Regions from separate parts of the Priestia sp. YIM B13551 genome, predicted to be linked through region 2. Evidence: riboswitches for the same ligand, from Rfam matches in the RefSeq annotation. Region 2 holds a riboswitch; the other holds the start of a gene.
What was found. Region 2 has a riboswitch for cobalamin ahead of ACFX4N_RS09250 (cobyric acid synthase). Riboswitches for the same ligand answer to the same signal wherever they lie in the genome.
Positions count from the first base shown of each region.

Region 1 (3,865 bases), on a different contig from region 2:
GAAAACAATTCAAGAAGAACAGATCGAACTGCCATACACTACGCACTTTCTCATTTCAAATAATGAAGAAATTGGATACGGAGGAAATTCGAACATTACGCCTCAAACAGTAGAATACTTAGCGGTTGATATGGGTGCTATGGGAGATGGACAATCTACTGATGAATACACCGTGTCTATTTGTGTAAAAGATTCAAGCGGCCCATATCATTACGGTTTGAGAAAGCATTTGGTGGAGCTAGCTAAGCAGCATGATATTCAGTACAAATTAGATATTTATCCGTTTTACGGATCAGATGCTTCTGCTGCTATTCGTGCCGGACACGATATCGTACACGGCTTAATTGGTCCAGGAATTGATTCTTCTCATGCGTTTGAGAGAACGCATCAAGATTCATTAAACCATACGTATAAGCTTCTTTATCACTATGTGCAGTCGAACATGGTTCTGCTTTAAGAAAGGAATATTTAATTAGTGTATTTTTATGCAAAACAAAGAGCAGGACGGGATTGTGATGTCTGTCCTTTCCTTTCCTAAAAAAGAAGCCGGCTGTCCGGCTTCTTTTTTTAATAAATACTATATATTTTTTTACTAGTGAAGCAACAGTTGGTTAAAAAAGCACCTTTTTAAAGAGGTATAATACTGCTTAAACCTTTTGGACATTTTGTTCACTTACAGAAGTTAAAATGTTTTTAAATTTTTAAAAGTTTCTTGTGACAAGTTTTGTAGAATGGGTTTTCAAAAGGAAATGGTTTCGGCATAATGTGGATATAGCGATCACTACAATAATCGGAGGCGAATCTTTTCATGTGGGTACTGACGGTATATGCTGGAAAAGAAATGAAAATGTTTGAATTTGAAACTGAAGAGCAGGCGAGAGAAGCTTTTGCCAAAACAAATGGCTGTAAAGTTCTTTCAGAAGTTGTGTATTATAATGATCCTCATTTAACATTAGTAGCTATATAATGAAAAAACAAGAGCTGATTTTATGCTCTTGTTTTTTTATAGATACTTGTATCTTCCGAAAAGAATAGAGTTGAAATAAAAAAAAATGTACGCTATGATATGGTAGTTACTTCTATTATTCTGATAGTTTAAAAGGTTCATATATATCAAACAGCAACAGTAAAGATGCCAAGAAGGCTTAATAGGGAAACTGGTGAAATGCCAGTACTGTCCCCGCAACTGTAAGTGTGGACGAACGAGTATAACCACTGTGAAAAAATCACGGGAAGGTTCTCAAGTAGAATGATACACAAGTCAGGAGACCTGTCTTTATTGTGAAGTTTCTATTTCTCCGGGGAGCGGGAAGGGAGACGTTGGCTTAAAGTGGCATTCGTGCACACTCTTACTCTGACGTTTTACCCGCTCGCATATTAGCGAAGCGGGTTTTTCTCGTAGCGTAAAACTACATATCGTGCAAAAAAGGTGCGCAATGTTCACATTGCGTTAAATGGGAAGTCTGGTGTGAAGCCAGCGCGGTACCCGCCACTGTGAAGAAGAGCTGATTGCATATGCCACTGTATTCGGGAAGGCGCAATCAAGTGATGAATCGAAGTCAGGAAACCAGCCTTTTTCTAATGCGAAGCTTACCCTACGGGATATAGGTGGAAGTGCAAAAACTTAGTTTGAATTTTCTGCGCCTCTATCATTGATAGAGGCGCTTTTTTTAGTAAAGGAGCGAATGAGTGTGACGACGTGGAACTTAAATGGAACAAAACATCACGTATTGATTTGTAATGGAAGCAGCTGTATGAGAAAAGGTGGAGAAGAAGCCACGCAAGCTATTCGAAATAAAGTGACGGAACTGGATTTGGATGAAACGGTTCATACGACGCGTACTCGCTGTAACGGACGATGCAAAGATGCTCCTGTAGCTATCGTGTATCCTTCAGGAGATTGGTACAAGCAGGTCACTGAAACCGTGGCTCACCGAATTGTCGAAGAGCATTTAGCAGGAGGCTGCAGTATAAAGGAATCGCTTATTTATGAATGTGATCAAAATGGTTTCGTTTCTCCGGAAAACAGTGACTCCATAGAAGGAATTGACAAAGTAAAAAGTAACGCATAAAGGAGGAGCTAGCATGAAAGGTAAACTGTTAGTTATTGGATTTGGGCCGGGAAGCTTTGAACATATTACACAGCGAGCAAGAGAAGCCATTCAAGAAAGTGATATGATCATCGGTTATAAAACCTATGTGGAACTAATTCAAGGACTGTTAACGAATCAGCAAATTATTAGTACGGGAATGACCGAAGAAGTAAGCCGTGCACAAGAAGCTGTAAAGCAAGCTGAAGCGGGCAAAACCGTAGCTGTCATTTCAAGCGGAGATGCAGGAGTATACGGAATGGCAGGCCTTGTGTATGAAGTGTTGATTGAAAAAGGCTGGAAAAAAGAAACGGGCGTAGAGATGGAAGTAATTCCTGGCATTTCGGCTATTAATTCATGCGCATCTCTCCTTGGAGCGCCCGTGATGCACGATGCTTGTACGATTAGTTTAAGTGACCACCTTACGCCTTGGGAGCTAATCGAAAAAAGAATTGAAGCAGCTGCACAAGCAGATTTTGTAGTGGCTTTTTACAACCCAAAAAGCGGAAGACGAACAAGACAAATTGTTGAAGCGCAAAGGATTCTATTAAAGTACCGTTCCCCTGATACGCCTGTTGGTCTTGTTAAAAGCGCTTATCGTGACCGTGAAGAAGTCGTAATGACCAACTTAAAAGACATGTTAAACCATGAAATAGGCATGCTGACTACCGTTGTTGTCGGAAATTCATCTACATTCTTTTACGACGATTTAATGATTACACCGCGAGGATATCAGCGGAAATATACCCTCAACCAAACGGAGCAGCCGCTAAGACCGCATCAGCGACTTCGAAAAGAAGCAGAACCATGGGCTCTCGATCAAGAAGAGACTGTAAAGCAAACAGCTTCAGCTATTGAAGCAGTTCAGAACACAAGAGAAGAAAAAGCAACTTCACGAGCTCTTGCAGAAGAAGCGCTTCAAGCAATTTTAGGTGAAACCACTTCTGCGGTCGTACACCAGCCAATACAGTCTATTTTCGAAGTGGCGGTTAGTCCAGGACTTGCAAATAAGAAATTCACACCTGTTCAAATGACCACACTAGCAGAAGTTGTTGGTGAAAAAGGTACGATGGAGTATACACCTGACCATCAAATCAAACTGCAAATTCCAACGGCTCAGCCAGATGTGATTATTAAAAAGCTCCAAGCAGCTTCCTTTTTACTATCTCCGGTCGGAGACGTGTTCACAATTAAAGCGTGTGATTTTTGTGACGGAGAAAAAAGCGATGCTATTCCACATACGGAAGAATTACAAAAACGCCTCGGGGGAATGGACATGCCAAAAGAGCTGAAGCTTGGTATTAATGGATGCGGTATGGCCTGTTATGGTGCTGTTCAAGAAGATATCGGCATTGTCTATAGAAAAGGTGCGTTTGATTTATTTTTAGGAGCTAAAACGGTTGGACGCAATGCGCATTCAGGTCAAATTGTGGCGGAAGGCATAGCACCCGATGACATTGTTGAAATAGTGGAGAACATTATCCATGAATATAAAGAAAAAGGTCATCCTAATGAGCGATTTCATAAATTCTTTAAGCGTGTGAAGAACGTTTATGGATTCGACTATCAAGATATAACACCAAAAATAAAAGTAGAACCAGCTCCGTGTGGAGATTAAAAAATGGGAGGGCATTATATGAAATCAGTTTTATTTGTCGGTCATGGAAGCAGAGATCCTGAAGGGAACGATCAAATTCGCGAATTTATTTCGACTATGAAGCATGATTGGGACGCATCTATTTTAGTAGAAACGTGTTTTCTAGAGTTTGAACGTC
Region 1 covers NZ_JBHZOX010000001.1:264,390-268,254, forward strand. The annotation lists gene ACFX4N_RS01365 (M42 family metallopeptidase) at 1-457, shown strand, start outside; gene ACFX4N_RS01370 (hypothetical protein) at 809-967, shown strand; cobalamin riboswitch at 1,114-1,292, shown strand; cobalamin riboswitch at 1,411-1,590, shown strand; gene ACFX4N_RS01375 ((2Fe-2S) ferredoxin domain-containing protein) at 1,692-2,072, shown strand; gene cobJ (precorrin-3B C(17)-methyltransferase) at 2,086-3,708, shown strand; gene ACFX4N_RS01385 (sirohydrochlorin chelatase) at 3,727-3,865, shown strand, end outside.
Region 1: it holds a riboswitch for cobalamin, as region 2 does, so the genes downstream of both, ACFX4N_RS01375 ((2Fe-2S) ferredoxin domain-containing protein) here and ACFX4N_RS09250 (cobyric acid synthase) in region 2, are expected to answer to the same signal.

Region 2 (3,865 bases):
ATACACAGGTTTACCAAAAGCAGTTATCGATACAGATGATTAATAAAAAACACGGCATGAATTCATGCCGTGTTTTTCGTTTGTATAGGCGTATACTCTATTTATTTATCAAACAGCCATGTTTTTAATATAGCAGCATACTCACGAAAGTAGGCTTGAAGTTTAATTGAATTTGGTGTCTTTGCACCTAAGGGATAAACGTCAAAGCCTTGACGTTTGGCAATAATAGAGGCGCGAAATAAATGAAAATCACTGCTAACAAGCACGACTTTTTTGTGTTGAATATCAACTTTCTGTTTAGTAAAAGTAAAATTCTCAAAAGTAGAAGTTGACTGATCTTCTTTTATAATTCGATTCTTTTTAATTCCTTCTTTCCGCAGAAAACGATAGGCTGCCTCTGCTTCAGATATTTCTTCATCGGATCCTTTTCCGCCCGTTACGATAACTTTTGTTTGTTGATGTGCTTGTAAATAAGATAAGGCCGTCTTTACTCGTTCTTTTAAACTAGGAGACATTTGATCACCATCTACTTTAGAACCTAAAACGAGCACATAATCTGCGTTTTGTGGAACAGGCTTGTGAGCAGTTTGATACATACAAAAAGATATAATTGCTATATAAAGAACAAGAGAACCAATAAAGGTATAAATCATTTTTTTCTTCAACTGTGAGCACCTTCCTAGCTATTTCATAAGATGTTTGGAAAATAATTGTTATTATAGCATACGAGACCCAAATAAGTATAAGCACAGTAATATATAATAATAGAAGAAAATCGTTATTGTGAATGGTTATAAAATTCGTTACAATAAAGAATAAATGATTTTAAAAGTGCCTCTAAGGAGGATAATAGGGAAATCGGTGTAAATCCGGTGCAGCCCCCGCTACTGTAAATGTGGATGAACCTGCAAAGACCCACTAGTCAAACTAGGAAGGGTGCAGAAGTAAAACGAAGCATAAGCCAGGAGACCTGCTTTTAAAAACCCCTTATTTTTCGGTGGGAGAAATAAGTCAAGACAATGTGTTAATGAGCGCATGACCAAACCTTGACTTTTACAGTTAAGGTTTTTTTATGTGGTAGGGAGTGGAAAAAGTGAAAAAAGGAAAACCGCTTATGATTCAAGGAACGCACTCAGACGCTGGAAAAAGCATGATTGCTACAGCATTTTGCCGTATTTTTAAAGAAGACGGCTATCAAACTGCACCGTTTAAATCGCAAAATATGGCGCTTAATTCATACATTACAATGGATGGAAAAGAAATTGGCAGAGCGCAAGGAATTCAAGCAGAAGCAGCTGGAGTAGAAGCAACAACCAATATGAATCCTATTTTAATTAAACCAACTCGTGATCATGAATCTCAAATTGTCGTTCACGGAAAACCGCTACGTAATATGTTTGCTTTTCAGTATCGGCAAGAATTTTTTAATGAAGGTTTGAACGTTATCACGGAAGCTTATAAAGAGCTTGCCAATCATTATGATCGAATTGTGATTGAAGGCGCTGGAAGTCCTGCTGAAGTCAATTTGAACGATCGGGAACTCGTAAATATGCGCGTTGCAAAAATAGCCCAAGCGCCTGTTGTGTTAGTAGGAGATATTGATAAAGGAGGAGTTTTTGCGAGCCTAGTGGGTACTCTTCAATTGCTTCCAGATGAACACAAGTCTAGAGTTATCGGGGTGTTAATTAATAAATTCCGAGGAGATTTAGAACTTTTAAAACCAGGTTTGAAGTGGTTTGAAGAATACACGGGTGTTCCGGTTCTAGGAGTTATTCCTTATATGAACAACGTGGAAATTGACGCGGAAGATTCGTTATCACTTAGAAATTACTCAACGCTTGTGAATCCGTTAAAAGAAATTGATATTGCGGTTATCTCGTACCCGCGCATCTCAAATTTTACAGACATCGATCCTTTAAGCTTAGAAGAAGACTGTCACGTGAGGCTTGTAACCAAGCCGTCGCAATTAGGTACGCCTGATTTAATTGTTTTACCAGGAAGCAAAAATACGATTGAAGATGCTCAGTTTTTACAAGAAAGCGGCCTGGCTCTAGCCATTAATCAAGTTTTGAACACAACGAACGTTCACGTCATTGGCATCTGCGGAGGATATCAAATGCTAGGGGAGACAATTACAGACCCTGATGCAGTAGAATCTCGGATTGAATCCATTAAAGGGCTGGGCTTGCTTCCGGTGGAAACCGTTATGACAACCAGCAAAAAAACAGAAAGAGTTTCTGGGTATGTCCAGCTAGAAAGTGAAAGAGTTTCGATTGAAGGCTACGAAATTCATATGGGAAAGACGATTTCTAAGAGCACCACGGAAGCTTTTGCAGTGGTAGAGCATGAAAAAGAAGGAACGGTTAAAGACAACGTCATTGGCACGTATGTTCATGATGTGTTTCATAACGATGCTTTGCGCAGAGCTTTGCTTAATCAAATTCGTAAACATAAAAAATTGCCGCCTATTACGGACACATTCAACAGTCGCCTGCAAAAAGAGGAGTCTTTTTCAAAAGCAGCAGCATATGTGAGAGAAGCCGTAGATATGGAAAAGCTGTATCATTTAATAGACAACTATAAAAGCCCGGAGCAAACACAAAAAGTATAGCTTGTAGGGGCTTTCGCTTGTTTTTTTACCGAGAACTTTAGTACGCTATTCTACGTTGCCTAGTTCAACAGTCTAGCACTCGTAACAAATAAAAGATGATTGTTTCCAACTTAATGCATGGTGGAAGCATGGTTTATGGACAGGAAAATGAATGGTTAATGTAAAACATCACGCCTCGTTTCCTAGAGGAGCTGAACGTATTGATTTTTAAACGTATTTTTTTTAACAAAGCATCTATTTTATACATAGTCAGTTTATTTATTGTATGTACTTCGGTAATTATGGGCGTATTTATTGGTACAGTTTCGTTAACCGTAGGAGATACAATCAAAATTATTATTGGCCACCTTACCGGGCTATCCTTATATCACGGTCCGGAAAACATGGATTTAATCATTTGGCAAATTCGTTTTCCAAGAGTACTGGTGGCATTTTTAGTAGGAGCTTCGCTTTCAATAGCAGGGGCTGCCTTTCAAGGGCTATTAAGAAACTCTCTTGCCGATCCTTATACGATCGGGGTTTCCTCAGGTGCAACCCTTGGCTCTGTCATGGCAATTTATTTTCATTGGAGTATTTTTGGTTTGTCTATCTTCACGCTGCCTGTAGTCGGCATTGTATCTGGTTTTATTACTCTTCTTTTAGTTTTTGGTATTACGAAACTCGCAAGCGGCAATTTGGCCAATGAAACCATCATCTTAGCGGGGATTATTTTATCATCCTTTATGAGCGCGCTTATTTCATTAATTGTGGCTCTTTCTCCCGAAGAAGATGTAAGGCAGGTTTTATACTGGCTAATGGGAAGCGTATCAATGAGAGGATGGTCTCATATTCAAATTTTAGGGCCGTTCTTTTTGATCGGTACAATTATGCTGTTGTTACATGTAAAAGAGCTGAACGGCTTAGCATTTGGCGATCAATCCGCTCAGTTTATGGGAATAGACGTAAAGAAGAAAAAAAGCATGATTTTAATAGGTGCATCCGTATTAACAGGGGCTGCGGTATCAGTATCTGGGGCAATTGGATTTGTTGGCTTAGTTATCCCCCACGTAGTGCGTCTCGTAGCGGGAGCTAATCATAAGCATGTACTGCCGCTTTCTATTTTAATTGGAGGAAGTTATTTGGTTTTAGCAGATTTATTGGCACGAACGATATTAGAACCTCGTGAACTGCCGATTGGAGTCGTAACCGCCTTAATTGGTTCGCCAATTTTTACCCTGCTCCTTGTAAAAGAACGTATGCGAAAGAGAGGGATAT
Region 2 covers NZ_JBHZOX010000002.1:44,135-47,999, reverse strand. The annotation lists gene ACFX4N_RS09260 (APC family permease) at 1-43, shown strand, start outside; gene ACFX4N_RS09255 (YdcF family protein) at 102-665, opposite strand; cobalamin riboswitch at 813-992, shown strand; gene ACFX4N_RS09250 (cobyric acid synthase) at 1,085-2,611, shown strand; gene ACFX4N_RS09245 (FecCD family ABC transporter permease) at 2,812-3,865, shown strand, end outside.